DNA from 3 places in the Pseudarthrobacter sp. NCCP-2145 genome. Region 2 is predicted to be linked to each of the others. Evidence: predicted binding sites of a transcription regulator. Region 2 holds the regulator's gene; each other region holds the start of a gene.
What was found. Region 2 encodes LexA, which represses DNA repair genes until DNA is damaged. Its sites were predicted from a motif close to TCGAACANNTGTTCGA; they were not measured.
Positions count from the first base shown of each region.

Region 1: a site for LexA is predicted at 6,639-6,654, ahead of NFU08_RS19275 (DUF6504 family protein). Genes of this name have one in related genera too.
Region 3: a site for LexA is predicted at 5,529-5,544, ahead of NFU08_RS03315 (LexA family transcriptional regulator). Genes of this name have one in related genera too.

Region 1 is NZ_BRCG01000029.1:8,479-19,044, forward strand. It holds gene NFU08_RS19225 (hypothetical protein) at 1-336, opposite strand, end outside; gene NFU08_RS19230 (PadR family transcriptional regulator) at 635-1,174, shown strand; gene NFU08_RS19235 (AarF/ABC1/UbiB kinase family protein) at 1,180-2,892, shown strand; gene NFU08_RS19240 (DUF2177 family protein) at 2,933-3,325, opposite strand; gene NFU08_RS19245 (biotin/lipoate A/B protein ligase family protein) at 3,318-4,091, shown strand; gene NFU08_RS19250 (mycoredoxin) at 4,160-4,417, opposite strand; gene NFU08_RS19255 (SOS response-associated peptidase) at 4,548-5,309, shown strand; gene NFU08_RS19260 (VOC family protein) at 5,353-5,775, opposite strand; gene NFU08_RS19265 (chorismate mutase) at 5,795-6,115, shown strand; gene NFU08_RS19270 (hypothetical protein) at 6,137-6,526, opposite strand; gene NFU08_RS19275 (DUF6504 family protein) at 6,688-7,020, shown strand; gene NFU08_RS19280 (DNA polymerase III subunit alpha) at 7,017-10,505, shown strand.
Region 2 is NZ_BRCG01000021.1:29,781-40,346, reverse strand. It holds gene hflX (GTPase HflX) at 1-202, shown strand, start outside; gene NFU08_RS16680 (ATP-dependent DNA helicase) at 195-2,252, shown strand; gene lexA (transcriptional repressor LexA) at 2,402-3,136, opposite strand; gene NFU08_RS16670 (LysM peptidoglycan-binding domain-containing protein) at 3,460-3,876, shown strand; gene NFU08_RS16665 (histidinol-phosphate transaminase) at 3,950-5,068, shown strand; gene hisB (imidazoleglycerol-phosphate dehydratase HisB) at 5,129-5,755, shown strand; gene hisH (imidazole glycerol phosphate synthase subunit HisH) at 5,752-6,582, shown strand; gene NFU08_RS16650 (hypothetical protein) at 6,601-6,741, shown strand; gene priA (bifunctional 1-(5-phosphoribosyl)-5-((5-phosphoribosylamino)methylideneamino)imidazole-4-carboxamide isomerase/phosphoribosylanthranilate isomerase PriA) at 6,781-7,527, shown strand; gene NFU08_RS16640 (SseB family protein) at 7,541-8,422, shown strand; gene NFU08_RS16635 (MFS transporter) at 8,478-9,776, shown strand; gene NFU08_RS16630 (DUF1844 domain-containing protein) at 9,916-10,314, opposite strand.
Region 3 is NZ_BRCG01000003.1:66,828-77,393, reverse strand. It holds gene NFU08_RS03335 (DUF559 domain-containing protein) at 65-1,024, opposite strand; gene NFU08_RS03330 (PucR family transcriptional regulator) at 1,211-2,761, opposite strand; gene NFU08_RS03325 (cytosine permease) at 2,871-4,403, shown strand; gene NFU08_RS03320 (polysaccharide deacetylase) at 4,420-5,376, shown strand; gene NFU08_RS03315 (LexA family transcriptional regulator) at 5,558-5,989, shown strand; partial or broken gene NFU08_RS03310 (DNA polymerase V subunit UmuC) at 6,032-6,340, shown strand; gene NFU08_RS03305 (LacI family DNA-binding transcriptional regulator) at 6,832-7,962, shown strand; gene NFU08_RS03300 (glycoside hydrolase family 36 protein) at 8,110-10,290, shown strand; gene NFU08_RS03295 (ABC transporter substrate-binding protein) at 10,335-10,566, shown strand, end outside.

The DNA of each region.
Region 1 (10,566 bases), on a different contig from region 2:
CGGGTCGTCCTTGGCCAGGCCTTCGCCGTCGGTAACCGACCAGCCGTCTGGGACGGTGATCTGGAAAGGCGCCGTGAAGCCGGTGGCGAGGACGAGGTATGTGCCGGCAGCGATGTCACCATTCTCCGGCAGCGGTGAGACCCTACGAGTGTCGTCACTCTCTGGCGTCGGCGGAACGGTGCGAGACTCCGTAGTCGAAGTACTGGCGGACGGGAGGGAGACGCCGTCGGACTCATACTGGCACCCGCCGAGGAATCCAATCAGTGCGATAGCCACCAGGGGCAGGAGATGGCACGGCCGCTGAGCGGCCTTTGGGAGGGGTGCCATGGAGCTCATCGATCCACCAAGCCGCTGCAGGGTAACTGTGAGGCCCCGCAGCCGGGTGGCCCCGCGGGCGGTCCGGGATGGGATGCCGTCGCCCCAAGTCTCCTCCGGCGCAGAACCCGTGACAATGAAGGGTTGTACGGAAATCAGTTTCGATTAATGCAATTACCAGACATGGCAGGCGCGTGCACCCGGTCACCGATCCGAAGCACCTCTCAGCGTTCCCAGAACGCCGCCATATGGCGGCAACTCCTGCGGGCCCGATGGATGTATCGTTGTATATCGTTGGCGGTTTACAGAGGAGATCATCATGCGTGGTTCATACCCGGCAGCCGGATTCGGCGGGAGCAACATCGACGGCATGTGGCAGGCCGTCGAGGAGCTGCGCTCCCGGTTCGAAAAACGCGCCGGAACCCGTGCCGGCAAGGGCGAGGTGAGGTCGGCAGTGCTGGCGCTTCTTGCTGAGCGGCCGATGCACGGCTACCAGATCATCCGCGAGATCGAGGAGCGCAGCGGCGGCAGCTGGAAGCCGAGCGCCGGTTCCGTCTACCCCACCCTGCAACTGCTCGCGGACGAGGGCAGCATCAGCGCCGAGGAGTCCAACGGCCGCAAGATCTATTCGCTGACCGAGGCCGGCCGGGAGGAAGTTGCGCAGGACCGCGGGGCAACGCCCTGGGACACGCCGGGCTCGCACGCCGGCAGCTTTGGATCCCTGCCCAAAGCGGGGGTGGAGCTCGCGCAGGCTGCAGCCCAGGTGGGCCGCACGGGCTCGCCGGACCAGGTGCAGCAGGCCGTGGCGGTACTCGACGACGCACGGCGCCGGCTCTACGCGATCCTCGCCCAGGATTGACCCGGGTGGCGTCTGTCCGCCTGCATCGTGCCGCTCCGGCCGCGGGCGCCGGGGACACCCGTGCCCGCTACCGCCGGATCCTGCGCTTTGCGGCCTGGAACCTGGCGGTGACGTGGTGGTTTGAACTGTTCCTTCCGCGGATCGGACTTGCCCGGGTCGCGGAGCGTACGCGGCCGCGGAGGATGCAGCGCTTCGCCCGGCGCTTCCATGGACTGGCCGTGGAGCTGGGCGGCTTGATGATCAAGGTGGGACAGTTCCTTTCCTCCAGGCTCGATATCCTGCCGCCGGAGATCACCAGGGAGCTTGAGGGCCTCCAGGACGAGGTGCCGCCCGTTCCGTTTCCTTCGATCCGCGCTTTGGCCGAGGAGGAGTTGGGCGCTCCGCTGGACCAGGTGTTCGCTTTCGTGGAGGACGTACCGATCGCTGCCGCGTCGCTGGGGCAGGCGCACCGGGCACGCCTTCGTTCAACGGATGCGGCCGACACCGGGTTCACCGATGTGGTGCTCAAGGTGCAGCGTCCGGGCATCGACGCGATTGTCGACGTCGACCTTGCAGCCCTGCGCAAGGTGGGCGGCTGGCTCAGCCGCATTCGCCTGGTGTCCAGCCGCGCCAATATGCCGGCCCTGGTGGAGGAGTTTGCGCAGACCAGTTTCGAGGAGATCGACTACCTGCACGAGGCGGCGAATTCCGAACGCTTTGCCGCCGATTTTTCCGACGACGGCAGGGTCTGCGTGCCCGGCATTGCCTGGGAGCGGAGCACCCGCCGCGTGCTCACCCTTGAAGACGTCACGGCCATCAAGATCACGGAGGCAGGGGCGCTCAGGGCGGCGGGCATCGACCCGGCCGAGGTGGCTCCGGTGTTCGCCGCCGTCATGTTCGACCAGATGTTCACCAACGGCTTCTTCCACGCCGACCCGCACCCCGGGAATATCTTCGTCACCCCCGTCAGAGCAGCGGCCGGCGACCGCCCGTGGAAGCTGACGTTCATTGATTTCGGCATGATGGGCGAGATTACCGCCTCCACCCGCAGCGGACTCCGGAAGTTGCTGATTGCGGCCGCCGCGCGCGACGGCAGTGGGCTGGTGGCGGCGATCAACGACGTCGGCGTGCTGGCGCCGTCAGCCGACACGGTGGAGATGGAACGCGCCATGACGCACCTCTTCGCCCGCTTCGGCGGGATGGGGTTCGCCGAGCTCCGGGAGGTGGATCCGAGGGAGTTCCGTGACTTCGCGGTGGAATTCGGCGATGTTGTCCGCTCGCTGCCGTTCCAGCTCCCGGAAAACTTCCTGCTCATCATCCGGGCGATGTCGCTGACCTCGGGGGTGTGCTCCTCGCTCGATGAGCGTTTCAATCTCTGGGATTCCGTGGAACCGTATGCTGCGCGGCTCCTGCGCGACGAGCGCGGCAACATCGTGGAGGACGTGGCACAGCAGGCCCTCGACGCCGCGGCAACCGCGCTGCGCCTGCCGAAACGCCTGGATGCGCTGGCCGGCCGGCTCGAGGAAGGTTCGCTCGCCGTCGCAAATCCCCGCCTTGAACGGCGCATCGCCCGGCTGGACCGCTCCACCCGGCGCTCTGCTTCCGCCCTGGTATTTGCCGCCCTGCTCATCGCCGGCGCCATCTTGCGGGCTGACGACGCCGTCCTGGGCGGCATCCTTATGGCCGGTTCAGTGGTTCCGTTGCTGCATGGCCTCTGGGCAGGCCGGCGCGGCCTCTGACAGCGACGTGCCCAGGCTGCAGCCGTTGCCGGCGCGGGCGTCAGGTGCGGGCGTGGAAAACCAGCCAGCCCGCGAGTGTTGACAGGCCAGTCAGCACGGCGCCCCACAGCATGTCCACGACAATGAGCTGCAGCGGCCACACTTTGAGGGTGGCTGCGTTGGTGAGGTCATAGGTGGCGTAGGCGAAGGCGCCCAGCGCCGCGCCGTAACCCAGGGCCGCCAGCCAGCTGCCGCCGTCGAGCGCCGGCCGGAGGGCAAAGAACACAATTCCGGCGATGTAAATGACGTAGAACGCCACGGCGTAACCTAGGTGTGGTTTGTCCGCCAGCAGTTCGCCGATGTGGCTGCGGTAAAAGGGGTTCATCAGCTTGAGCCAGATGGCGTCGATCGCTGCGAAGGCGGCGGCGACAACGAGGAATTGCAGAATGACCATAAGGGAGCTTAGCAATATGAACGACGGCGGTCCGGGGCCCCGCACCCTGACTGTGGTGCGGCAGGAAAAGACGCTGGGCGCCGGCCGGGACCTGGAGTTCGGCCTGGAATTGCTGGCCAGGGCAAAAAGCGGGGATATCGGTCCCACGCTGCGTCTGTACCGGCCCGCCCCCACGGTCGCGTTCGGCCAGCGTGACACCCGCCTGCCGGGATTCGACGCCGCTGCGAAGGCATGCCGTGCCAACGGCTTCGAACCCCTGGTCCGCCGGGCAGGGGGACGGGCGGCCGCCTATCACGAGGGAACCCTGGTGGTGGACCACATTGAACCCGATCCGGACGCCATCGCCGGTTCCAAGACAAGGTTTGGGTACTTCGGGGAGCTTTTTGCGGACGCCCTCCGCCGTGTCGGCGTGCAGGCGGCCGTGGGCGAGATTCCGGGGGAATACTGCCCCGGGGAGTTCAGCGTGCACGGCACGGACCCGGCTGACGGCGCACACCGGGTGAAACTGGTGGGCACCGCCCAGCGGGTGGTGGCCGGCGGGTGGCTGTTCAGTTCGGTGATCGTGGTGGAAAACTCGGCGCCGATCCGCAAAGTGCTGACCGACAGCTACGCTGCCCTGGGGCTGGACTGGGACCCTGCCACGGCAGGGGCGGTGGACGACCTTGTGCCTGGTGTGGACGTCGCAGCGGTGGAGGATGCCCTTCTGTCCGTGTACGCGGACCATGCCACCCTCAAAACCGCTGTGTTCAGCAGCCTTGGGGCATAACCGGCCCATTGACTGCCAGGCAGCACAACGGGACCAACAGTGGAAATGCCGGTCCCGTTGTGAAAGGGCTAGGCTGCGAGGCGCTGCTTGACCTCGGCGGCTGACGGGTTGGTGGCAGCAGTGCCGTCCGGGAAGAGGACGGTGGGCACGGTCTGGTTTCCACCGTTCAGCTGCTCCACGAGTTCGGCGGTGCCTTCCACTTCCTCGATGTTGATCTCGGTGTAGCCGATACCCTGGGCGTCAAGCTGCTTCTTCAGCCGGTTGCAGTAGCCGCACCAGGTGGTGGAAAACATGGTGATAGTGCCGGATTCGGGAGTGAAGTCCACGGAGCTCTCCTCTGTGCTTGATAACGGTTTCGTTCCTGTAACGGTAGCGTGCAGTCCGGTATTCCCCCGCTTCCGGGCCGGCCGCACCCCCGCGGATGACAGCTCCTGCCGCCGATGGCATGCTGGAGCCATGTGTGGACGTTACGTGATGGCACGCGCCGTGGGGGACCTCCTTGCCGAGTTCGACGCCGAACTTGAGGACGAGGTCAGCATCCCGCCGTCGTGGAATGTGGCGCCGACGGACCCGGTCCCCATCGTCCTGGAACGCCTGGTGGACGGCGAGTCCGGGAACAGGCACGTCCGCCAGCTCCACGCCGCCCGCTGGGGACTGGTCCCGTCCTGGGCCAAGGACCCTGGCATCGGCTCGCGGATGATCAACGCCCGCAGCGAGTCCGTCCTTGAGAAACCGGCGTTCCGGAAAGCCATGCAGTCCCGCCGTTGCGCTGTCCCGGCAGACGGCTACTACGAGTGGAAGCAGGGGCCCGGAAAGTCCAAGCAGCCGTACTACGTGCACCCGGGCGTTGGCCATGGCCTGGTGTTCGCGGGGCTCTATGAGTGGTGGAAGGATCCCTCCTGGCCGGCAGGGGAGCCGGGCGGGTGGCTGCTCTCAACGTCCATCCTGACCACGGACACGCCCCCGCCGGGCAGCGAGTCCACGGTGTTCGGCAAACTCACGGCACTCCATGACCGGGTACCCCTTCCCATGGACAAAGCCACGATGCAGGCCTGGCTGGACCCCCAGGCCGACGATCCGGCCGGACTCGTGGACCTGGTACGGGCAGGGGTCAAGGACGTAGCCGCCGACTGGCAGGTGGAATCCGTAGGGAAAGAGGTCGGCAACGTCAGGAACAACGGGCCGGAACTGATCCGGCCCGTTGAAGCGCTCTTCTAGCAGCCGGCCCTGTGAGCAGCCCGGGCCAAACCCTGGGGGAGGGCTAAACGGTGACCGCGCCGTCGTCGTCCACTGCCCAGGTGGGGTTGTACGCCACCTCCCAGCGGAAACCGTCCGGGTCCGCGAAGTAGCCGCTGTAGCCGCCCCACGGCTGGGTGATGGGCTCGGCGATGATCTCCGCTCCCGCGGCGGCGGCCTCCTCCATCACGCGGTCCACGTCCTCCGTGCCGGGAAGGTTGTGGCTCAGCGTGATGCAGGGGACAGCTCCGGACGCGGTGACGCCGGCGTCGGCCTGCATCTGGCGCACGTCCCACAGGGACAGCACCAGCCCGTGGTTCACCTGGATGAACACCACGTCGCCGGGAACTTCCCGGTGGACAGGCCAGCCAAGCCCGTCAACATAGAAAGCCCGGGACGCGGCAACACTGCGGACGCCCAGCGAAATGAAGTCGACTCTTGGCTGCATGCTTCGATACTGTCAGACGATGGCGACAATTCAAGGAAACGATAGAGATGCTTTGGCCGACAAGGAACAGCTCGCTGCCGTCCGTGTTGCTGTTGACGAGGTGGATGAACAGATTGTCACCCTCATCGCCCGCCGCGAACGGCTGATCCGCATCGCCGGAACACTCAAGGGTGACGACGCCGAAGTCCGCGCCCCTGGCCGGGTGGAGCGGATCATTGAACACGTCCGCTCAGCCGCGGAAAAGAAGGACATCGACCCGGACATCGTCGAGTCCACGTACAGGGCCATGATCTCCGGGTTCATCGAACTGGAACTGAAGGTCCACAAAGAGAACAGCTGACCTCCCGCCCTGCGGGCCTGGTTACAGGTGTTCCTCCACGGGAACGCCGTGCTGGTATTCCCTGCCCTCCGCCTCGCTGAAGGCTGACATGAGGTGTCCCTTGCCCAGGCCGTTCAGGGCGGCAAGGGGAAAGCTGCCGGTGATGGTGTTCTCTGAATGGGTTACCCCGGACAGGTCGTAGTCCTCCTCGACTCCCTGTTCGCGGTTAAAGGAATAGAAGGCAATGGCCTTCCCGTTCATGAACTCAATACACAACCTCCGCTGCGAGGAATAGTCGGGGGTGGCCCCCATCAGCCCCACCACGTAGGCGCCGGAATCCGGGATGGTGCCGTCTATATCGAACGTGGCCACCACGGTGGAATCCTGGGCTGTGATGCTTGCCTGCTTCAGAAGTGCGTCTTGGGTTTTCATGGCACAATCCTGCTCCCTGCCGATCGGTCCGTCCACCCTTCCCGGCCAATCTCTTTGTCCCTCCCGCAGCCCATCTATGCTCCCGTTCAGGGCAGGGGTAGACTGGTTATATTCGAATATGTGTTCGAATACTTTCAGCTACATCCACTCCGGGAGGGTCCATGGGTATGTTCAGCGAATCCGTGGACGTCGACTGCACTGCGGGCGGCGAACCCATCGGCCTGCTGTGGGCTGGACGGTCCTATGCAGTCTGCGCGGAACCGGTGCGCTGGTACGAGCGCCGGCAATGGTGGGCTGAAGAAACCCGCGCACCGCTGGGCAGTGGCCCCGGAGTGGTGGACCATGAGATCTGGCGGGTCCAGGTGTTGCCTTCCGCCCCGGTGCGGGGTGCCCAAGCCGCTGAGCCGCTGACCCTCGACCTCACCCGGCATATCCGCAGCGGCAGGTGGCGGCTCCTGCGCATCCATGACGCACTCCGGCCCAGGACAGCATGAGTTTCACCCATCTTCACGTTTCCACAGCATTCAGCGCCCACTACGGCGTTTCCTGGCCCGAGGAACTGGCGCAGGCAGCAGCCGCTGACGGCGCAACCGCGCTCGCCTGTACGGACAGGGACGGGTTGTACGGGACCATCAAGCACCTCAAGGCGTGCATGGCAGCGGGCATCGATCCCATCGTTGGGGTTGACCTTGCGGTATTCGACGACGACGGCGACCACCGCACGCAGCTGGCGGGCAGGGTGGTGGTACTGGCCCGGGGCCACAACAACGGGTCAGGCTACCGCGCCCTGTGCAGGCTGATTTCCGATGCCCACGCCCGCACCACGGGAAAAGCCGGTGGAACTGTCCCGGTGGCCGTCACCCGGGCCGAGCTGGCGTCCCGCACCCTCGATCCGCAAACCCTGAAACCGGTATTGACTGTCCTGCTGGGGCCTGATTCCGACGTCGGACGGGCCATGGGAGGGCGCCGTTACCTTCGCCCCCGCACACTATTCAAGCAATGGCTGGATGCAATGCCCCCAGGCACGCTGGTGGCCGAGATCGTGACGCAGCTCAGCGCTCCGGGAAAGCCGTTGAGTACCGCCCACGCGGTCCGGATGCTCAAGCTTGCCGAAGAGCATCAGGTTCCGGCTGTCCTGACCAACGCAGCCAGGTACTGCGCCGCAGACGGCGCGCCCACCGCCGATGTGCTCGACTCAGCCCGCACCCTGAAATCCCTTCCCGAACTTGCGGATGAACCGCTGCTGCAGCCAACCGGGCAGGGGTGGCTGAAATCCTCCCCGGAAATGCTCCGGCTGGGCAAGGAGATCATTTCAGCGGCAGGATATGGTGCCGCGGACCTGAAACAGCTGATGGCGCAGACCGAGGCGCTCGCGGACCGCTGCCGAATTGATCCGGAAACGGACATGGGCTGGAAGCAGCCGGTTGTGCCCGAAGCCTCAGTCCTGGGGATCAGCCAGGATCCACACGTTGAACTGGTGCGACGGTGCCAGGCCGGTATCAGCCGCCGCTTTCCGGGGATCAACGGTGCTGCCGGAGAGAAGATGCGATCCCGGCTGGACCATGAACTGGGCATCATCCGCAACCTCGGTTTTTCCTCCTATTTCCTGACAGTTGCAGAAGTGTCACGAATGATCCAGGAGATGGGGGTGCGTGCGGCAGCCAGGGGATCAGGCGCCTCCAGCCTGGTCAATTACCTGATTGATGTCAGCCAGGTGAACCCCCTGCAGCACGACCTCATCTTTGAACGGTTCCTGTCGCGGGACCGGGCCACCCTTCCGGACATCGATATTGACGTTGAAAGCGCTGAGCGGCACAACGTCTACCACCGCATTTTCAAGCGTTTCGGGTCCGAACGGGTCACCCTGATGAGCATGCAGAACGGTTACCGGGCCAGGGGTGCCGTGCGGGATGCCGGCATGGCGCTGGGCATGGACGGCGACGAGGTGGGGGAGATCGCCAAGCAGCTGTGGCGTTTCTCAGCCCGGAAATTCCGTGATGCCCTGCAGGAAAAGCCTGAACTCCGGGAATTTGCCGGCCGGGTGGAACAACGGGAAGTGGACGGCAACCAACAGCTTGACCTGCTGGTTGACCTGACGGAACGGCTTGACCGGCTGCCCCGCCATATTTCCATGCATCCGTGTGGCGTCATCCTCGGTGACGCCACCCTCCTGGACCGCACCCCGGTGCAGCCCAGCGGGCTGGGCCTGCCCATGAGCCAGTTCGATAAGCACGACATGGATCCCATGGGCATGCTCAAACTGGACGTCCTGGGAGTCCGCATGCAGAGCGCCATGGCGTTTGCCGTCCGTGAGGTCATCCGCATCCACCCGTCCAAGGAGGAGGTGGTGGCCGCCGGCCGGCATCCGTCAGGTCCGGGCGGAAGCGGTCCTGACTACATTGCGGAGAACGGCCATATCGACCTGAACGCCGTTCCCCTTGATGACAAGGCCACATTTGAACTCATCAGAAGCACCCACACCCTGGGCTGTTTCCAGATTGAATCACCCGGCCAGCGGGAACTGATCGGCAAGATGGCCCCCCGTGAGTTCAACGACCTCATCATCGACATCTCCCTGTTCCGCCCGGGCCCCATGAAGTCGGACATGGTCCGGCCCTTCCTGGAACACCGTCACGGCTTCGCGCCCGAGGTCTATCCTCATCCTGACCTGAAACCGGTGCTGGCGGAAACCCATGGCGTCACCGTCTTCCACGAACAGATACTGCGGACCTTTGATGTCATGACCGGCTGCGGCCTGGCACGGGCCGACGAATTCCGCCGCGCCCTGGGAAACGAGGCACTCGAACTGGGAGTGGAGGAATTCTTCCGCACAGCGGCCAGGAAAAAGGGGTACCAGCCGGAGGTAGTGGACAACGTCTGGGGAACGCTGAAGGCCTTCGGAAGCTTCGGATTCTGCAAAGCCCACGGCGCCGCCTTTGCCGTGCCCACCTACCAGTCTGCCTGGCTGAAGGCCCATCATCCTGAAGCATTCCTTGCCGGGCTGTGGGAGCACGATCCTGGCATGTACCCCAAGCGGCTGCTGGTGGCGGAAGCCCGGCGGCTTGGCATCCCCATCCTTCCCCTGGACATCAACCGCAGCAAGGGCGAATACCGGGTGGAAAGGATTGAAGCCGGCAAGGACGCAGGAAAACTGGGTATCAGGCTGAGCCTCAACGGCATCTACGGGCTGTCCGCAACGGAGCTCAAGCGGATCGTTGCGGGCCAGCCCTACGACTCGCTGGCGGACCTGAGGGCACGGTCCCGGGTCAGCAAGCCCAACATCAAGAGATTGGCCCAGCTGGGGGCATTTGATTCGCTTCACCGTGAGGCGGGCGGCACGGCCAACCGCGCCGATCTTGTCCACCACCTGCAGCAGCTCCAGGGTTCCGGCAGCGGGCGGAAAGGCGTGGAAGTCCTTGAGGGGCAGCTGTCCCTTCCCCTGGGTGATGTTGAGCTTCGCAATGTTAAGCCGGGACTGCCGGTGCCTTCCCTGGTGGAAAACGTCCGTGCCGAACTGGACCTGATGGCAGTTGATGTCAGCAGCCACCTGATGGACAGCCACCGGCCAATGCTGGACAGGCTGGGCGTCATCACGGCGGACAAACTCCTTGGCCTGCGCAACGGGACGGAAGTCCTGGTGGCCGGGGTGCGGGTGGCAACCCAGACGCCGCCCATGCGGGGCGGGAGGCGGGTGGTCTTCATCAGTATCGACGACGGCACCGGCTGCATAGATTCGGTCTTTTTCCACGAGGCCCAGGAAAAAGCAGGAATGCTCCTGTTCGGCACCAGGCTGCTGCTGATCCGAGGGACCACCAGGCGGACCGGACCGCGGGGAATCAGCCTGAGCGCCAGCATGGCCTGGGACCTTGGCAGGACAGAGACACTGCCGTTCCCGGATTCCCGTCCCCAGGAACCAGAGGTCCGGCACCCGCTGGATGGAGTTACCAGGAGCCTCGCCATCACGGGATTCAGCGGCTGACCCTTCCGTGCGCCGCGTTGGTCGGGCCCCAACGGAACCGATAGCATTGACGATGGCTGGC
Region 2 (10,566 bases):
GGCCATCAGCGACGCCATTCCCAGGCCAAGCGTCAAGCTGGAGCTGCTCATCCCGTACGACCGCGGAGACCTGGTCAGCAAACTCCACGAGTCCGACGCCGAGATCATCAGCGTGGACCACGTGGAGCAAGGCACGCGGGCCGTGGTGATGGTCCGTGAAGGCTTTGCGGCCGAACTGGAACCCTTCGTCAGCAATGACTGACCTCGTGGCGCCGGAAGCCACGGAAGCGGCCGGCGAGCAGTTCGTGATCGAACTGCTCGACCGGGCCGTTGCCGGCATGGGCGGGCAAAGCCGTGCGGGCCAGCATGAGATGGCCAGGCAGGTGGCCCGTGCGCTGGGAACGGGGGACCACCTCCTGGTCCAGGCAGGCACGGGCACCGGAAAGTCACTGGCCTACCTGATACCCCTCATTGCGCACGCCCTGGAAAGCAACAAGCCTGCGCTCGTGTCCACGGCCACGCTTGCTCTTCAGACCCAGATCGTGGGCCGGGACCTGCCCCGGCTGCTCAAGGCCATAACTCCTGCCCTGGACCGGCCTGTCAAAGTGGCCCTGGTCAAGGGGCGGTCCAACTATGTTTGCAGGCACAAGCTGGAAGGCGGCTTCCCGAGCGAGGAACCGTCGGAAGGCCAGCTGTTCAGCCTGGGCGAGGACACCAGCGTCCCGCACTTCGCGGCAGCCGTGGGCGGCCCCTCGTCCCAGCTCGGCAAGGAAGTGGTGCGGCTGCGGGAGTGGGCGGAGAAGACCGCCACGGGTGACCGGGACGAGCTCCTGCCGGGTGTCACGGACCGGGCTTGGCGCCAGGTATCCGTGACGTCCATGGAATGCCTGGGCGCCCAAAAGTGCCCCATGGCAGCAGAGTGCTTCAGCGAACTTGCCCGCCAGGACGCTGCCGAGGCCGACGTTGTGGTCACGAACCACGCCATGCTTGCAGTCAGCGCCTTTGAGGGGCTGGCGGTCCTGCCCGAGTATGACGTGGTGGTGGTGGACGAGGCGCACGAACTCCAGGACAGGGTTACCGGTGCAGTGTCCGGCCAGCTCTCGGTGGCCATGGTGCACGCCGCGGCCGCCGGTGCCCGCAAGCACACCGCCATCACCGTTGACGCCCTCAACGCCGCGGCCGCCAACCTGGAGCTCGCCCTTGCCGGCGTACCGAACGGACTGCTGCCCAACGGACTGAATGACGAACAGCTGGATTGCGTGGACCAGTTGCGCGACGCCTGCCGGGCCGCCCTCTCGGATTCGAAGGGTGACAGCAATACAACGCCCGACGGCGGCCGGCAGCTTGCGCGGTCCCGCCTGATGCTCATCCTGGAACTTTGCGAACGGCTCCTCGCAGCCCGGGAGAACCGCGAAGTCGTGTGGTTTTCCCGCGCCAGCTCCTTTGACCCCGCACAGGGGTTCTCCCCGCCGGATGACACAGCGCCGGCGTTGATCAACATTGCGCCCCTCTCGGTGGCCGGGAGGCTGCGGGAAGGCCTGTTCGCCGGACACACCGTTGTGCTGACCTCCGCCACGCTGGCCATCGGTTCAGCATTTGAACCCGCCGCCGGCGGACTGGGCCTGGTGGGTGAGGGTGCTCCCCGCTGGAAGGGCGTGGACGTGGGCTCGCCGTTCGACTACCCCAAACAGGGCATCCTCTATGTGGCCGGGCACCTGCCGAAGCCCGGCAGGGGCGCATCCCCGGAGGCGCTGGACGAGCTCGAGTCCCTGATCCGCGCTTCCGGCGGCGGCGCACTGTGCCTGTTTTCTTCCCGGCGAGCCGCAGAGGAAGCCGCCGAGGCCCTGCGCCCAAAGCTGGACATGACGGTTCTCTGCCAGGGCGACTCCACCATGACCGCACTGGTGAAGCAGTTTGCCGACGAGCCAGACACCTGCCTTTTCGGAACCATGTCCCTGTGGCAGGGCGTGGATGTTCCGGGCGGTTCATGCCGGCTTGTGGTGATAGACCGGATTCCCTTTCCGCGGCCGGACGATCCCCTCATGACGGCGCGCTCCCGCGCCGTGGCGCAGGCCGGCGGAAACGGCTTCATGTCGGTCTCGGCCACCCATGCCGCCATCCGGCTCGCCCAGGGCGCAGGCCGCTTGATCCGCTCTACCGGGGACAAGGGGGTGGTGGCAGTACTTGACTCCAGGCTCGCCACCGAGCGCTACGCCGGGTTCCTCCGGGGAGCGCTGCCGCCGTTCTGGTCCACAACGGACCGGAAGACGGCAATCGCCGCACTGGAGAGGCTGGCCGGGGAGAACGCCTGACGTCCCTTCACATGCCGGGGCTCCGGGAAGCCGGCACTGCGCAGGGCCGGATCTGCCCTAGGTGGATCCGGCCAGCGCAGCGCACGGCCGAATGTGCCTCGGACTGACTGTGTTGTGGGCTGGCCCTGCCTGGGGCCAGGAGCGGGCGGCTACAGCGAGCGGAGCACAGACACGACCTTGCCCATGATGGTGGCGTGGTCCCCGAGGATGGGCTCGTACTGGGTGTTCTGGGGGAGCAGCCAGGTGTGGCCGTCACGCTGCCGGAACGTCTTCACAGTGGCCTCGTCATCAAGGAGGGCAGCGACGATGTCCCCGTTGGCCGCGTCCGCCTGGCGGCGGACCACCACCCAGTCGCCATCACAGATGGCTGCGTCCACCATCGAATCGCCGGCCACCTTGAGCATGAACAGTTCGCCCTGGCCCACCAGCTGCCGGGGGAGCGGCATAACGTCCTCCACCTGCTGGTCGGCAAGGATGGGACCACCAGCAGCGATGCGGCCAACGAGCGGGACCATCGCGGTGTCCAGGGCCGTAGGCAGCTCCGTGACGGTGGCACCGCCGGCTGGAAGTCCGGCTGATGGCTGGCTGCTTGGCTTGGCCGCACCGCCGTCCAGGGTCAGGGGCATGAGGACTTCCATGGCGCGCGGACGCTTCGGGTCACGGCGGAGGTAGCCGAGTTTCTCCAGCTGGGCCAGCTGGTGCGTGACACTTGAAAGGCTGGCCAGCCCCACCGTGTCACCGATCTCCCGCATGGACGGGGGGTAACCGTTCTCATTGACGGAGCGCTGGATGGTTTCGAGGATTTTTTTCTGCCGTGGCGTCAGGCCCTTGGCGGTCCTCTTCGGTTGCGCGGTTGCCCTGCCCCCGGCGGCTGCTGCTGCCATATTCGCCAATGCCTTTCGGTGTCCGCCGGCCCCTCCACGGCCAGGCCCTGGAGGATCCCGCCCCATAATGTCAGACCCTGCTGATCGACTGTCCGGGTGGTTGTTCTTTCGTTCAAAACTAGGCCAGCCACACTGCTTTTTCAAACATTTGTTCTAGCGAGTCTCGACAATGTTCGTTGGTAGGTGCTAAAACAGAGAAAGCAAAGTTCGAATATATGTTCTACTGCGAACCCCGGCCATTCGAAGATGGCACCGGGAAGCCCCCAGAGGGGCGCGGAGCAGAACATCCGGGCAGCACAGTATGGTCCAGGAGGGCTCAGTTCATGTCAGCTACATCTGTTTCGCGGGGTTCACGTCCACAGCTGCTCTCAGTGCGGCAACTTCTCTCCCGGCCTGAAGAGCGGCAGCCGGAACGGCCGGCAGCCCTTCCGCCCCTGCGGTTGACCCGCCGCGGCCGCATCGTGCTGATCGGGATTCCCCTGGTGCTCCTGGCCGCCCTGCTGCTCTCACTGGCAGGCTTCTTCAACTCCCCGGCGAAAGCCTCCGACTCTGCTGCGGACCTTGAGACAACGTCCGCGGTCACCGTGACGGTCCAGCCCGGCCAGTCACTGTGGGGCATCGCGGCCACCGTTGCGCCGGAGCGCGACGCACGCGATGTTGTGGCGGACATCGTGCAGCTGAACAACCTGTCCGCAGGTGCGGTCTTCCCCGGGCAGCAGCTGTTCGTCCCCGCCGGCTGATCCGGCACATGCCGAGGGCGAACAGGATGCCGTCACATTTTCCGGCACCCGGCACGGGCACTAAACTGTTCAGGTGAATGACCAGCTAGAACGCCTGAACCGGCTTCCCCTCCGCAGCAACCTCCGCGGGCTTACCCCTTACGGTGCGCCGCAGCTGGACGTCCCAATCCTTCTCAACGTCAACGAGAACACCCATGGTGTTCCGGCGGACGTGCGGGCCGCCATCAGCGCGGCGGTGTCCGAGGCCGCCGCCGGGCTCAACCGCTACCCGGACCGCGAGTTCACGGAACTGCGGAAAGCGCTGGCGGAATACCTCGGCCACGGATTGGACGAGACCAACCTCTGGGCCGCGAACGGCTCCAACGAGGTGCTCCAGCAAATCCTCCAGGCCTTCGGCGGCCCCGGACGCACAGCGCTCGGCTTTCCGCCCACGTACTCCATGTACCCGCTGCTGGCCAGTGGAACGGACACCGAATACATCGTCGGTGAGCGCGCCGAAGGCTACGGCCTCAGCGCTGAATCCGCAGCGCGGCAGGTCAAGGAACTGCAGCCCAACATCGTCTTCCTCTGTTCCCCCAACAACCCCACGGGGACGGGGCTGGGGCTGGACGTCGTGGAGGCCGTCTACGAGGCCGGTGAAGCAAGCCAGACCATCGTCATTGTGGATGAGGCCTACCATGAGTTCGCCCACGACGGGACGCCCAGCGCGCTGACGTTGCTGCCCGGCCGGGAGCGGTTGATCGTGTCCAGGACCATGAGCAAGGCCTTCGCGCTGGCGGGGGCACGCCTGGGCTACATGGCTGCAGCACCCGAAGTCGCCGATGCGCTGCGCCTGGTCCGGCTGCCGTACCACCTCTCCGCCATCACGCAGGCCACCGCGCTGGCCGCCCTCCGGCACCGCGAGGCGCTGATGGCGGATGTGGAAGACATCAAAAAGCAGCGGGACCGCATCGTGTCGGAGCTGACGCGCATGGGCCTCAAGCCGGCGGCGTCCGACTCCAACTACGTCTTTTTCGGCGGACTTGAGAACCCGCACCGGGTCTGGCAGGAACTGCTGGAGGCCGGGGTGCTGATCCGGGACGTCGGGATCCCGGGCCATCTCCGCGTCACGGCCGGAACTGAGACCGAAACCACAGCCTTCCTCACCTCCCTGGAAAGCATCCTTGCAAGCCAGGCCACGCTTCCCGCCTAGACTGGAAGCAGCGGCGCTGGACGCCCTGAACCGCCCCTTCTGCCCAAAAGGACCCAACGCATGAGTACCACCGGATCGAACGTGGCTGCGGCCCGCACTGCGCGCATGGAACGTGCCACCAGTGAGTCGTCCGTGCTCGTGGAAATCAACCTGGACGGCACCGGCACCTCGGACATCGACACGTCGGTACCGTTCTACGACCACATGCTCACGGCGTTGTGCAAGCACTCGCTGATCGACATGACCGTCAAAGCCACGGGCGACATCCACATCGACGTCCACCACACCGTGGAGGACGTCGCCATCACCTTCGGAGAGGTGCTGCGCACCGCACTGGGGAACAAAGCCGGCATCCGCCGGTTCGGAGAGGCCACCGTTCCCCTTGACGAGGCGCTTGCCCACGCAGTCGTCGACGTTTCCGGGCGCCCCTACCTGGTGCACGGCGGCGAGCCCGCGGGCCAGGAATACCACCTGATCGGCGGCCACTTCACCGGATCCCTCACCCGCCACGTCTTCGAGGCCATCACCCTGCACGCGGGCATCTGCCTGCACATGAACGTCATCGCAGGCCGCGATCCGCACCACATCGTCGAGGCCCAGTTCAAGGCGTTCGCGCGGGCGCTCCGTGCTGCTGTGGAACCGGATCCCCGCGTTGAGGGGATCCCCTCTACCAAGGGTGCGCTGTGAGCGGCCAGGTCCTGCGGGACGGTGCCATCGTCGATCCCTCGGCCTCCCGGAAGCTGCCCTCGCCCGAGGGCAAGCCCACCGTCACCGTCCTGGATTATGGCTCCGGAAACGTCCGGTCCGCCGTGCGGGCGCTGGAACGGGCCGGTGCGGAAGTCATCCTGAGCTCAAAGCCCGAGGACGTCCTGAACGCCGATGGCCTGGTGGTCCCCGGAGTCGGAGCGTTCGAAACCGTGATGCGTGAGCTCAAAGCCGTGGACGGCATCCGCCTCATCGGCAGGCGGGTGGCCGGCGGGCGGCCGGTCCTGGGTATCTGCGTCGGCCTCCAGGTCCTCTTTGAGGCCGGAGTTGAACATGGCACCGAAGCTGAAGGCATGGGTGAATGGCCCGGCAAGGTGGAACTCCTGCCGGCCGACGTCGTGCCGCACATGGGCTGGAACACCGTCAAGGTGCCCGAAGGCTCGAAGCTGTTTGCCGGCGTCGAAAACGAGCGGTTCTACTTCGTGCACTCCTATGGCGTCCAGGAATGGAACTTCGATGTCATCCAGCCACGGATGGCAGCGCCCCTGGTGACGTGGTCCGAGCATGGCGCCCCGTTCATTGCCGCCGTCGAGAACGGCCCGCTCTGCGCCACCCAGTTCCACCCGGAGAAATCCGGTGATGCGGGCGCGCGCCTGCTCCACAACTGGGTGGAAGCGCTACGCAGGCCCGCTGCCGGCGGCCACGCTGACAACACCCACCACGCCGAAGCCAGCACGGCCGCCGACACCCTGTCCGGCAGCAACCAGGCCAACGGCGGGACGCCGGCGCCGGAAAGCGGCACCGCTTAGATGTGGTCCGTTCTCCTGATGGGGCTTGCCGGCGTGCTCGTCGGCGGTGCCCTGTCCTTCAGGCAGCAGCACAAGCCGCTCTGGACCCAGATTTCGTTTTATGTTCTTGCGGGCATGTCGCTGCTCGCCGCCTATCTGCTGACGCTGCCGGGCAACTGACCGCGGCAGGCCATCCTGCCCCCACCCTGAGGATTCACCATGACCACTGCAACTGACCTTCCCGTTCTCGAACTGCTGCCCGCCGTCGACGTCGTCAACGGCCAGGCCGTCCGGCTGGTGCAGGGGGAAGCGGGCAGTGAGACCAGTTACGGGACGCCGCTCGAAGCGGCGCTGAACTGGCAGCAGCAGGGAGCTGAATGGGTCCACCTGGTGGACCTGGATGCAGCCTTCGGCCGCGGCTCAAACGCGGAGCTGCTCCGCGAAGTGGTGGGCAGGCTGGACATCAAGGTGGAACTGTCCGGCGGGCTGCGTGACGATGAAACGCTCGAAGCGGCACTGGACCTCGGCGTTGCCCGCGTGAACCTGGGAACCGCCGCGCTGGAAAACCCCGAATGGACCCGCCGGGCCATCGAGCGCTTTGGTGACAAAATCGCCGTCGGGCTCGACGTCCGCGGAACCACGCTGGCCGGCCGCGGCTGGACGAAGGAAGGCGGAGACCTCTGGGAGGTCCTGGGCCGCCTTGAGGAAGCCGGCTGCAGCCGCTATGTAGTCACGGACGTGACGAAGGACGGAACCCTGCAGGGGCCCAACGTGGAACTCCTCCGCCAGATGGTGGAGAAAACGGGCAAGCCCGTAGTGGCTTCCGGCGGCATCTCCAGCCTCGACGACCTCAAGGTCCTCCGCTCCCTGGTGCCCCTGGGCGTTGAAGGTGCCATCGTGGGCAAGGCCCTCTACGCGGGCGCCTTTACGCTGCCCGAAGCCCTCGACGTCGCCGGCCGCCGCTAAGGCGCACACCGGCATGGCCAGCAATGAATCAGGGACTCCGTCAGCCCGCCAGCTGCCGGGGCACATCGCTGCGGCGCTGGCAGGTGCCGGCGGCGCCACGGACTCCGCGGGCCGGCCCTGGGCAGGCCGGAGCCTGGCCGGCGACGACGCCAGGATCCACAACTTCGAGAACGACGACGGGACGGCCAGCGGTGCCTATCTCGCCGCCATAGCCGCACTCCTGGGCGGAACCGGGGACGAGGCGGCCGTCGTCGCCTCGCTGGCCACCGCACGGGTGTTCATCCCGATCGTTGCCCAGCTCGCGGAGGAAGCGGAAGGCCAGGACGGCCTTCAGGCCGACAAGCAGGCCGACATGGCGCTGGTCACGCTCAAAGCCGCCGACGGCAGGACCGCCATGCCCGCCTTCACGTCCACGGCGGCACTGGCCGCCTGGCATCCCGAAGCCAGGCCCGTTGCCGTGTACGCCGCACGCGCCGCGCTCTCGGCCGTCGCCGAAGGTGCAGAACTGCTGGTCCTTGATCCGGGCTCTGCCTTCACCTTCGTGGTGCGGCGGCCTGCCGTGTGGGCGCTGGCCCAGCAGCAGCAGTGGACCCCGTCCTACAAGGACCAGGAACTCGCTGCCGAGATGGGCAGGGCGGCCGCCGTTTTTCCCGCTGTCCGGAACCTCGAACTGGTGCAGGGCAGGGGAGTGGCCGCCCGTGCCGCCGACGGGACCGTGGCGGCAGGCGGCGGCGCCGGGCCGGAACTGCAGGTGGTGCTTTACCTGGAGGACGGGCTGGATGCCGCGGGGGTCCAGGAGCTGGTGGGCGGACTCCAGGCCGAATGGTCCCGGAATGTATTGTTTGGGGAGCGCGTCGACTCGATCGACATCAAGTTGAGGCGTGCAGACCACTAGCCGGCAGCCAGCGGGGTGATCCCCGGCCACTGCGGCAGGACTTAAGGATCACTCCGTGAATTTCGCTCTCTACCGGGAGTTGCTTGCCGTACGGCCTATCCGCCGGCTGTTGCTGGTGGGCATGGTTGCCCGCATTCCCCACTCCGCTGCCGGAGTGCTGCTGACCCTGCACATCGTCCTCAGCCTGGACCAGGGGTACGCCGCCGCTGGCGCTGCCGCGGCCGTCATGACCATCGGCATTGCGGTCGGCGCACCATGGCGCGGGAGGCGGGTTGACACCGTGGGCCTCCGGACAGCACTCATCCCCTCCGTCATCTCGGAAGCGGTCATCTGGTCGGTTGTCCCGCACGTGTCCTACCAGTGGCTCCTTCCGCTGGTGTTTGTGGGCGGCCTGCTCACGCTTCCCATCTTCAGCGTGGTGCGCCAGTCCCTGGGTGTGCTGGCCGACGGCGACCAGCGCCGCACGGCCTTCGCCCTCGATGCGATCACCACTGAGGTGGTGTTCATGATCGGTCCCGCTGCAGGCGCCATCGTTGCCACCAGCGGCTTTACGGTGCTTGGCCTCACCATCGTGGGAGTTTCCACCTCGCTGGCCGGGCTGTTCCTCATGTGGTTCAACCCGCCCACCCGGAGCCCTGCGCAGGATGAGGAATGCAGTGCCGATGAACGCCACGCCGCCGAGGCCGCCGTGGTGTCCGCCGCCCCTGCCCACCTCCAGGAGGCGGCGGCAGAACTGGTGCCTGCGGGCGCAACGCACCGCGGACCGGGCCTGCGCAGCAAGGTGGCCCACAACTTCGCCTGGTTCACCGCCACCGTGGCGGCCGTCTTCGCCGTGGCGGCGGGAGCGGGCATGGTGCTGAGCGGAACCGACGTTGGCATCGTCGCCGCCCTGGAAACCGGGGGACGCCAGGCAGAAATCGGCATCGTCTTCCTCTTCTGGTGCGCCGCGTCCGTGGTGGGGGGCCTGGTATACGGGGCCATGCACCGCCCGGTCTCGCCGATCCTCCTGCTGCTCGGAATGGCTGCGCTGACAATCCCAATGGGTTTCGCGCACGATACGTGGTCGCTGGCGTTCACCGCGATCCTGCCGGGACTTCTTTGCGCACCCGTATTGTCCTCCGCGTCGGAAAAAGTTGCGGACCTGGTGGCCGAGGAACGCCGCGGGGAGGCCATGGGCTGGTACGGCTCGGCACTGACCGGCGGCGTGGCTTTGGGTGCACCGCTTGCGGGTGTCTTCATCGACGTGACGGGGCCGTCCGGAGGCTTCGTCTCGGTGGGTGCTGCCGGCGTCGTACTCTGCTTCGCAGGCCTTATCCTCCAGCAGCGCCGCCGGGGCAAATCCCCAGCCCAGTAGGCCGGGTTTTTGTCCAGATACGCAGGCTTCCGAGGCGCTGAAGTCTGCATAGCTGGACAAGAACTCCATTAAAAGCGCGACGGCGGGACGACCTGTGAAGGCCGTCCCGCCGTCGTCAACTGCTTGGGCTGGTTTATCCCTAGTTCACTGCCCCGGTGTACTTCTCGCCCGGGCCCTTGCCCGGGGCATCGGGGATCAAAGACTCTTCGCGGAATGCCAGCTGCAGCGAACGCAGTCCGTCACGCAAGGGTCCGGCGTGCTGGGATCCGATCTCCGGGGCGGCGGCAGTCACCAGGCCGGCCAGGGCGGTGATCAGTTTCCGGGCCTCGTCCAGGTCCTTCAGCTCCTCGGCGTTGTCCTCGGCCGCCAGCCCCAGCTTTACCGCGGCTGCGCTCATCAGGTGGACGGCGGCTGTGGTGATGACCTCGATCGCCGGCACTTCGGAAATGTCGCGGATCTGCTGCGAGACGTCGCCGGCGGCACCTGCCTCATCCGCCGCAGGCTCGAAAACGTATGAATTACTGTCTGGGGTGCTCATACTGGTAAGCTTGACACAGACCGACTGGATGTCGTTATTTCAGAGATTGTCCCAAACGATCAAGGTTCCCACCGGCGCTGCACAGCGTTGACGGGAATTTTTTCTGTAAGATGGCATGCAGTTTGCAAGCGGAGTTCTCTCCCACCCGCGCCAGCCGCTGTTCCTATATTCAGGAACGCAAGGTTGCCGGGTACCTGGTTGGGCATGGAGCCGGCATGAGCCGGACCTGTGTGCGCAGTCCCTTCGCGGGAC
Region 3 (10,566 bases), on a different contig from region 2:
CCTGGTGAGGGGGCGCCACGGCCTTAAGCACCGCCGTCGTCATTGCCCAGAAGTCCCTTGATGCTCAGGCCCCGCCGGCAAACCCCGACGCCTGGGGGTGGTCAAGCCAACCGTTCCGGAGTGCCCGTTTGATCCCCTGCACTGCGCGCTGAAACTCGTCAGCAAGATCGTCCTTATCGAAGATGAGAACCGTCCAGCCGGCTGATTCGAAGGCCTTGTCCCGTCTCCTGTCGCTCAGGATCTGTGCGTCACCGAGGTGATGGTCGCCGTCGTACTGGATGGCAAGGCGGCGATGACGGTAGCCGAGATCGGCCGACGGCGACCGCGCGTCTCCTGCGCGCAACGGCACCTGGAGTTCGGGCTCCGGGAGCCCGGCGTCGGCGATTGCCAAGCGAAGGAGCGATTCGGGCGCGGAGTCAGCCCCCACCCGCATCAGATCCAGCGCTTCGCGGGCGCGGACGATGCCCTGGAGGTTCGGGTGGCGGGCTACAAGCGCGCGAAGGCCCGCTATGGTGTCGTAGGGCTGTGCCCTTCCCTCGAAATCCATCCGTGGCATGCGGATGAGTTGGTCCCCCATGCTCACCAGGTCGTGGAGCGGCAGGATGCGGGCCACATCAAGCCACGTGCGGGACCGGGTGCTCAGGCGGATGCCGTCGACAAGTTCAGTCTCATCCTCACGTGCCAGCACGGTATGGCCGATCACGCCCTTCCGGCGGACCGATGGCAGCGACCTCGGCTTGCTCAGATGCAGCTCTGACGAATCCGCCAGCCATGGCGGCAGCAGTTGGCATCGAAGCCGTGCCGCGGTCACATGCGAGATCCAGGCTCCCGGCGACGCCGCGGACAACGCCCTGGCCGCGCCTTCCAGGTCAAAATCCCAGCCCGCCGGACGGTAGAGGCCGCGGCTCACATTGATCACATCCTTGCGGCGGAGCCTGCTTAACGGGACGCCGGAAGACATGGCTGAGCTGAAGGTGAAGGGAGCCGCTGCCAACGGCAGGGGCAGGGAATCCTGCTTTTGCATGCTGGCATTCTGCCCCGATCCGGCTCAAGGCTGCAGAAGTTATCCACAGGCCCGCGGTTAGGTTTCCGAGGGGTGAGAGAGCGTCCGCCCAAAACGCGCATTAACTGCGAGAGGGTTTCCCGGAACCCGACGTTAGGTGAGAGAGGATCGCCGGGGAAGGGGCATTAAGGAAGAGAGGGTTGGGGCCTAGTCGGAGTGCAGGGCGGCGAGGCGGCTGGCCAGGTGGAGGGCGGCAAGGCGGCCGGTGCTGCGGGGGTCGCCGCCGCACAGGGAGAAGATCCGTTGCAGCCGCTGGTGCATGGACTGCCGCTCCAGGTGCAGCTCCCGCGCAGCCTGTGCGGTGTTGCAGCCGGAGTCCACCCATACCCGCAGCGTCTCGGCCAACTGCGAGCGGCGCTGCGCATCGTAGTCAAGGACGGACCCCAACTGCTGGCGGACAAAGTCCTCGCGCCTGGCCGCATCCAGGGCATGGAAGGCCATCCGTTCCACCGCAAACGCCTCCGCGTCGAGCGCTCCACCGGCCAGCCGCGCCCCGGACGGGCGCAGCTCATCACGGGCTCCAATATCCAGCGTCAGCCGCGCCTCTGCCAGCGACCAGGGTGCCGACGAAATCCCGGCGGCCACCGGGCCTACCGCGCTGATGCTGCCCTCGGGCAGCTCGAGCGTCCGGAGCCCGGCCAGGATCTCGCTCCTGTCCTCCTGCGCCTTACCGGTCCGCAACGCCGCAAGCGCCAGCAGCTCCTCGTTATCCGCATAGCTGGCACTGTGCCGGCCCACCCGGTCCAGCAGCTGTTCCACCGTGGTTCGGAGCTGCCGGGAGCCGGGGGAACGGATCACAACCGCCACCAGCTGCGCGGCCGGGGGAATCCCCGCAGCCGGTGCGAGCTGTTGGAGCCTCCAGTTCTGCGTACCGGAATCAACGGCGCGGATCAGCGCGGCACCCGCCATCTCCTTCAGGCCGGGCGGCATGCGCTGCAGCAGGGCCAGCGCCAGAATGTCCACTGACCGGTTCCCGGCAATCCTTGCCAGGTTCATGTCTCCTCCCTCCAGCGTGTGGAGGCTTAGTCGCGCCGACGGTATGCCCCGTACGGACACATCAATATGGGTAGTGCGTGCCCGGTCCTGGTCGGCGTCCCCCGCCGGAGCAGGCCCGGCATCCGCGGCATGGCCGGCAGGCAGTGCGCTTGCCAGCGGAGCACCCGCGTTGGATGTCAGGACAACTTCCGCGCCGGTGGCGTCGGCGAGGACGGCCAGGATCCGGTCAAGGCTGCCGCCGTGGGCCAGCTCCACCGCCATGGCATGGCTTGCCCGGTCAGCCTGCTGCAGGTGCGCGGCAGATTCGCTCACCAGCAACGAGTTGATGGCCTCCATCACGCCTACGAAGGGCACCACCTTGCGCAGCTCGATCAGGGGAAGCCCTGCGGCTTCGGCTGCTCCCACCATGGAGGACGGAATGGACGGCAGGGCCACGCCCGTCTCGATGGCCAATGCAGCTACTCCACGCTCCGCCAGCTCCCAGATGTAGCCGATGCGCCGCTTGTCCGTTGCCGCGGCCAGGGCCTGGCCGCCGGTGAGCAGCAGTTCTCCGCCGCCAAGTAACGGTGCGATGTCCAAAACTTCACTGGAGTGGATCCAGCGCAGCTGCGTTTGGGCCGCAATCGCCGCCGCCGCGCGTATTACGGGGTCCGCCGGGGTGAGGGTGGAATGTTTCAAAACATCCTGCAGCCGTATGGGCATGACACTCCGTCAAGTAGAAGGTGAATCTTCACGACACATTGTATGTGGTGGTTGTGGCATGAGCCACATAATCTGGATCTATCCCTTTCACTTACTGGAGGCTTTCCCCATGCAAGACAACCTCTCCACGAAGCAGTCTGGGCCGGCAATGGCGCCGGCCGAGGACTGCGAAGCCTGGCTCCAGCCCATTCCCGAGTCCCAGCGCACGCACAAGGTTTCAGGCCAGTTCTGGATCTGGGCCGGCGCCAACCTGGCCCCCATCAACTGGGTATTGGGCGCCCTCGGAATCCACCTGGGGCTGGGTTTCGCGGATACCGTCATCGTCCTGGTCCTCGGCAACCTGATCGGCATGCTGCTCTTTGGCTGCTTCGTCCTGCTGGGCCAGAAGACCGGCGCCACCGGCATGGTTCTGGCCCGGGCAGCCTTCGGCCGGCGCGGAAACTACCTCCCCGCAAGCATCCAGGCCCTCCTGGTGATCGGCTGGTGCGCCGTCAACACCTGGATCATCCTGGACCTGGTGATGGCGCTGTTCGGAACGCTCGGCTGGGTGGATCCCACGGCGCAGAACTACGCCTGGAAGATCGGCGTCGCAACGGCCATCATGGCCACCCAGGTGGCCATCGCCTGGTTTGGCTACAAGGCGATCGCCGCCTTTGAAAAGTGGACCGTCCCGCCCACCATCATCATTCTGGCCGTTATGTCCGCTGTTGCCTGGTTCGGCATGAAGATCGACTGGGCCTACGCCGGCCCCGCGGGCAACATCCTGGAAGGCTCCGAGCGGATCGCGGCCATGAGCGCCGTCATGACGGCCATCGGCATCGGCTGGGGCATCACCTGGTTCACGTACGCCGCCGATTACTCCCGCTTCGTCAGCACCGAGGTCCCCAAGAAGAAGGTCTACCTGGCGTCCGTCCTGGGCCAGTTCATCCCGGTCGTCTGGCTCGGCGTGCTGGGTGCGAGCCTGGCCACCAACAGCGGTGAAATCGATCCCGGGAAGCTCATCGTCCAGAACTTCGGCGTCCTCGCCCTGCCCGTCCTGCTGATGGTGCTGCACGGCCCCATCGCCACCAACATCCTGAACATCTACACCTTTTCGGTGGCCACCCAGTCACTGGACATCACCATCAGCCGCCGCAAGCTGAACCTGTTCGTCGGCGTCTTCTCGCTCATCGCCGTCGTCTTCTTCATCTTCCAGGAGGACTTCGCAGCGGTGCTGGACGCCTGGCTCATCGGACTGGTGGCCTGGGTGGCCGCCTGGGGCGGCGTGATGCTGGTGCACTACTTCTGGATCGAGAAGCGCTGGCCCGGCAACCCCGCACGGCTGTTCGACGGCGTCGGGACCAAGCGGCTGCCCGGCGTCAACTGGGCGGGAGTCACCTCCCTCCTGGTCGGCATCTTCGCCACCTGGCTGTTTATGTACGGCCTCGTTCCCGCCATGCAGGGCCCCATCGCCGTGGCCCTGGGCGGCTGGGACCTGTCCTGGCTGGCCGGCGGGCTGGCGAGCGCCACGAGCTACGCCATCCTGGGCCCGAGGGTCCACCGCAAGTTCCTCGAATCCGCTCCGGCTGCCGGCGCCGACGCCCAGCCCTCCCCGGCCCTGGCCGGAATCCCTGCCCGGCCCAGCGCCCCGGCCGGCCTCTAACCTAGGAACACCTGACATGACCATTGACGCATTCCCCGATTCCGCCCACCCGATCACCTGGCCCGAGGGCAAGCAGGCGGCAGCCTCCTTCACCTTCGACGTCGACGCCGAATCCTGCACCATCGCCCACGATCCCAAGAGCACCAGCCGGATGTCCCTGATGACCCACCAGTCCTACGGGCCCAAGGTGGCAGTCCCCCGGCTGCTGCAGATCCTCCAGCGGCAGGACATCCGTGCCACGTTCTTCGTCCCCGGCTTCACCGCCGAGTGCTATCCGGACACGGTCCGGCGCATCGTGGACGCGGGGCATGAGGTGGCCCACCACGGCTACCTGCACGAGCCCATGCAGGGTATCGACGCCGAGACGGAGGCACGTTACATCGACCGCGGCCTGGAGGCGCTGGCCAAGGCAGCCGGGGTGGAACCGGTGGGCTACCGGGCGCCGTGGTGGGAACTGAACTGGCACTCCCCGGCGCTCCTGGCGGACCGCGGCTTCCTCTACGATTCAAGCCTGCTCGACGGCGATGCCCCCTACCGCTTCAGCGTCGCCCCGGGCGACTCCCGGGACATTGTGGAGATTCCGGTGGACTGGGCGCTGGACGACTGGGAGCAGTACGCGTTCTACCCGGGCGTCACCGGCAGCGGCGTCATCGAGAGCCCGGCGAAGGTCCTGGAAATGTGGACGCTGGAGGCGGAGGCGCACCATGCGCAGGGCAGCTGCTTCGTCCTGACCAACCATCCCTTCATCTCCGGCCGGCCTTCCAAGGCTGTAGCCCTGGAACAGCTGATTGAACGGGTCAAGGGAATGGACGGCATGTGGGTGGCCACCATGGAAGAGATCGCGGAGCACACCCGGCGGACGGTTCAGGAAGTCCACACCCACGCCCGCATCCAGGTGCCCTCCTTCCCGGATACCGGGGCGAAGTTCACGCCGTCGGTGGTCCGGGAGTCACGGCCCGCCGTCGCCGGCTGACCTAACCACAACCAGACGCAGAGTGGCGCTGCCCAGCCGGGCAGCACCACTCTGCTTTTTAAGGTGGCTGCCTCACAGTGAAGCACCCGGAGGCAGGGACGCCAGATACTCCGGGGGTGGCATTGTCAGGGCCAGGGTCTACACTGAAGTAATCGAACATATATTCGAATAAAGGTGTGTTGTGGGCGTTATTATCGGTCCCCGCGTGATACATGCGGGCGCCTCGTTGTTGTCAGTGCTGATTGCCCCGGTTCCCGTCGCCGCAGGGTTTCCTTCGCCGGCGCAGGACTACTTCGATGGCCGGATCGACCTGAACGCCCACCTGATCAAGGACATCACCAGCACGTTCGTGGTCCGCGTGACAGGAGACTCCATGGAGCGCGCGGGCATCAGCGACGGTGATGAGCTGATCGTCAACAGGGCACTGGAACCCCGGGACGGCTCGGTGGTGATTGCCGTGCTGGACGGGGAGCTGACGGTGAAGCGCCTGCGCCTTACAGCCACAGGCGTGGTGCTGCAGGCGGAGAATCCAAAGTATCCGGACATCAGAGTGCCTGCCCTCTCGGAGCTGACCATCTGGGGCGTGGCCACGAGGTGCCTGCACCATGTCTAGCCGGCGGCGTCCGGGTGCCTGCCGATGAGCAAAACCGTCCCCATGCGGCAGATGCCGCAGATCGCCCACGTAGACGTGAACTGTTTCTACGCCTCGGCGGAGCGTGCCTTCGATCCCTCGCTGGAGGGCAGGCCGCTGGTGGTCCTTTCGAACAACGACGGCTGCGCCGTCACCCGCTCCCCCGAGGCGAAGGCCCTGGGCATTGCCACCGGCGAGCCGTGGTTCAAACTCGCACCCCGCGCGAAGGAATGGGGACTGGTGGCCAAATCCAGCAACTACGAGCTCTATGGCGACATCAGCGCCCGGGTCATGGAGCTGCTCGGCAGGTACTCCGCGTGGCTGGAGGTTTACATTCTGTATCCACAAAGCTGTTGTTGGAGGCCTCGGGGACGCTCAAGGGCTTCGACTTTCTTCTGGATCAGATGCTAATTAGGACGCCGCCCAGGCCGCGGGAAATCAGGGAGGAGGCTGTGGCCGCACTCGTGGAAGGCGAAAGTCGCCTTGGAGCAGCGCAACAAGATCCTCCAGGCAACCCTTCGAGGTTCCCTTCTGGAGGGCAAGACGGCGTTCTACAACAGCTGCCGCAAGAGGTTTAGTACAGGGCCACTGCGGACTGTTTTGCCTCTAAGGTAGTCAGGCGGTGGTCATTGGAGACGTAGGTGTAGTTGATCGGTGCCGTTTTCCGGAGCGGCTTGGTGAGTCTAGTTGCGTGCCACCGCGTCCTGCCTTTTGCGTGCCGCATCTGGCTCAAGCTATCCACACGGCGGATGAAACAGTGCTCGACTCTCGGAATGTCTTCGTGAATTACCCGCATTTCAGTTGCATGAGCGATGATTGGTGTTGTGGATGATCAACGTATTCATGGCCTGGTTGAGGTGGCGCCTGAACAACAGGCCGACGCCCCATCGCCCGACGAATCAGCACGGCCACTTTTCCAGCGTGACTTTGGAACGGGGATGTCTGGTGAGCGCAAGAGGCCGCCGACGATTGCCGATGTCGCACGCGTTGCCGGCGTTTCGCAGCCTACCGTCTCCCGCGTCCTGACCGGCAACATTCCGGTGCGCGATGTGACGAAGGATCGTGTCCGGGCCGCGATGAAAAAGCTCGGCTACCGGCCGAACGGTGCGGCCCGCGCACTCGTGCAGGGGCGGCAGCCGATTGTCGGCGTCATCACGCGTGACACCGCATTGCATGGCTACACGCGAATGCTGGCCAACATCGAAAGCCGGGCACGCCAGGCCGGCTACCTCGTTGCCATTGTCGCCCTCGACCCTGCAGACCTGCAAAACGCCACCTCGGCTCTGGATCTGCTGCTTGGTCAGCCTATCGTCGGGGTCGTCGTCCTTGACTACACCACTTACGACGCGCGCCTGAAGGACAGCCTGGGTACCTTGCCCATCTCCACGGTGATACATGGCGACCAAACCGACATCGACGTACCCCATGTGCGCGTCGATGACAGGAGGGCGGCGTACGAGGTCACGAATCACTTGCTCGCGCTTGGCCACCGGACAGTTCATCACGTCGCCGCCCCAAGCCGCGGCGGGGAACCACATATCCGCGAAGCGGCCTGGCGCCAGGCGCTGATTGATGCGGGCGCCTCCGTCCCTGAAGTCCATAGAACCGACTGGTCAATCACTGCCGCCCGCGAGGCAGGCGCGGCCTTGGCGCGCGACCCCGACGTAACAGCGATCTTTTGCGCCAACGACGAGCTCGCGTTCGCCGTGATGCGCAGCATCCACGAAGCGGGCAAGCGGGTCCCGGAAGACATCAGCGTCGCAGGGATCGACGACGAGCCTCTGGCGGCGGCTTGGGTTCCGGCCCTGACCACCTACCGGCTTGATTTTGATTGGGCCGGCGTGGCGGCACTGGAACTGCTGATGGAACTCGAAGAGCCGCACCGCACGGCCGGCATGCCGTCTTACGGACTTGTCATCAGGGAAAGCACGGCACCTCCCACACCCGCTGTCTGAACACCCTGCGGGACGAAACCGGCCCGAAAACTTCTTGCAATTAAAAAATGATCAACGCTTGCATGACTTCATGTCAGGACATATGCTGTTCTTCAATCGGATTTGATCAACGCTTGCATTAGGCGGATCGACGCAAAGGAGCATCGTTTGGACAACACGCAGACCTCGCCAACCACCACGGTTGTGGCAGAGCAGGAAGCGGAAGAATCCGTTGCCCCGCTCCCGTTCCGCTTCGAGTGGACCACGGGCCAAATGCGCCTGACCTTCACCGCCGACACCGATCTGCCGGTGATCCTGAGCGGCGTCAGTGACACGGATTCCGCGGTGGCGCGTACCATGCAGCCGATTGTCGAACTCATCGCAACGGGCGACGGCCGTGCCCGGACAACGACGCGCTTCACCAACACCGGGGTGGGTTCCCGCCTTCGCTACGCAAGCCACGCCGAGAGCGTCCACGACGGAGCCGCCGAACTGGAGGTCGTGCAGCGGGACCCGCATACGGGGTTGGAGGTGACGACGACGTTCACCGCGTCGCCCGCGCTGGCAGCCGCCCGCGTGAAGACGACTGTCGTGAACACATCGGCCACTCCAGTGATCCTTGAGGCGGTCAGTTCCTTTTCGGCCGGGGCGTTCGTCTATCCTGGCGAATCGACGAAGGACCTGCTGCTGCACTCCGGTACTGGCGAGCAGTTGGCGGAATTCCGCTGGACGACCCAGGCGTTGTGGAGCCAGAAAAACCTTGCCGATTTCAACTCGGCCAACATGAACCAGCCCGGTCGTGGTGGCGTTGAGAAGGTCAGCACCTCTACCTGGTCCACGGCACGTGCCCTGCCGACCGGCGCCCTTGAGAACAAGGCCACAGGACGGTCCTTTGCGTGGCAGATCGAACACAATGGGGGGTGGCGCTGGGAGGTTGATAACGTCCGCGAGGATGAGGACTCCGTGGCCCTCGTCCTGCTCGGCCCGGAGGATCTCGATCACCACTGGTCGCACAAACTTGCACCAGGCGAAGCGTTCACGTCGGTGCCGGTGTCGTTTGCCGTCAGCGGGGACGGGTTCGTGGGCGTCATCGCAGAGCTCACCCGCCATCGTCGGTGGTTGCGCCGCCACCAGAATGCCGACACTAGTTCACTACTGGTCTTCAACGACTACATGAACACGATTAACGGCGACCCGACGACCGAGAAGCTGCTCCCTCTTATCCAGGAAGCGGCGGCCGCCGGCGCCGAGTGCTTCTGCATTGACGCCGGCTGGTACGACGACACGGCGGCCGGCGATTGGTGGCCCTCTGTCGGCGAGTGGCTTCCTTCGGCCCGGCGCTTTCCCGACGGCGGACTGGCACGGGTGGTTTCGGCGATCCGGGATGCCGGTATGGGAGTCGGGATCTGGCTGGAGCCTGAAGTCATCGGCGTCGACAGCCCGGTCGCCCAGCAACTCCCGGACGGTGCTTTTCTGCAGCGCCATGGGCACCGCGTCACAGAGCATAAACGCTACTTCCTTGACCTGCGCCACCCCGCTGCCCGCGCGCACCTGGACACGACATTCGACCGGCTCATCACGACGTTCGGCATCGACTTCTTCAAGCTGGACTACAACGTGACCCCCGGGCCGGGCACGGACTTCGAAGCCTTCTCAGTCGGCGCGGGCCTGCTCGGGCACAACCGCGCCCATCTCGACTGGTTCGCCGGGCTCCGCCGCCGCTACCCCAACGTGGTCTTCGAGAACTGCAGTTCCGGTGCCATGCGGGCCGACTTCGCCATGCTGGAACTGTTCGACTTCCAGTCCACCTCCGACCAGGAGGACTTCCGCCTTTACCCGGCGATCGCCGCAGGCGCACCGGTGCAAATGCTCCCTGAGCAGGCGGGCAACTGGGCCTATCCACAGTCGTGGATGACCCAGGAGGAGATCGCCTTCACCATGGTCACCGGCCTCAGCGGCCGGCTCTACGCTTCCGGCTATCTCAACCGGATGAACCCGGATCAGCTTGAGCTCGTGCACGATGCCTACAGGCAATTCAAAGTGATCCGCGACAACATCGCCGCGTCCACTCCGAGCTGGCCTGCCGGTCTTCCCCAGTGGTACGCCGACACCATCGCGCTGACGCTCTCCGGTCCCGAGGCTGACCTCCTCTACATCTGGAACCGCGGCGATGAGAACTCTGAAATCTCGCTGGACCTGGGCGACGGTGTCCACGCCGGGCAACTCGTTGAAATCTACCCCCGCACCCTCGCCCCCTGGGACGTTACCGACGGCCCGGGCAACACCGTTCTGATGCGACCCGGCATCAGCGGTGCCACCGCACGGGTCTACACGATCCCGCGCGGCTAACTCCTCCAACCCATCTGCAGTAACCCAACCACGAAGGACAAGCAATGAAGCTTTCTCGGAAAACGGCACGGGCGGCAATCGCGGCTCTCGGTGTCGCTGCCCTCCTTGTCAGCGCAACCGGATGCGACCGCGGCACCTCCTCCGGCAGTGATGAGGTTCAGCTGTTCCTCAACGGCGGCACCGACACTCCCCAGTACAAGGCGATGACGGACCTCATCGCCAAGTTCAAGGAGGAGAAGGGTATCTCCGTGAAGATGACAGCGGCGTCAACGGACT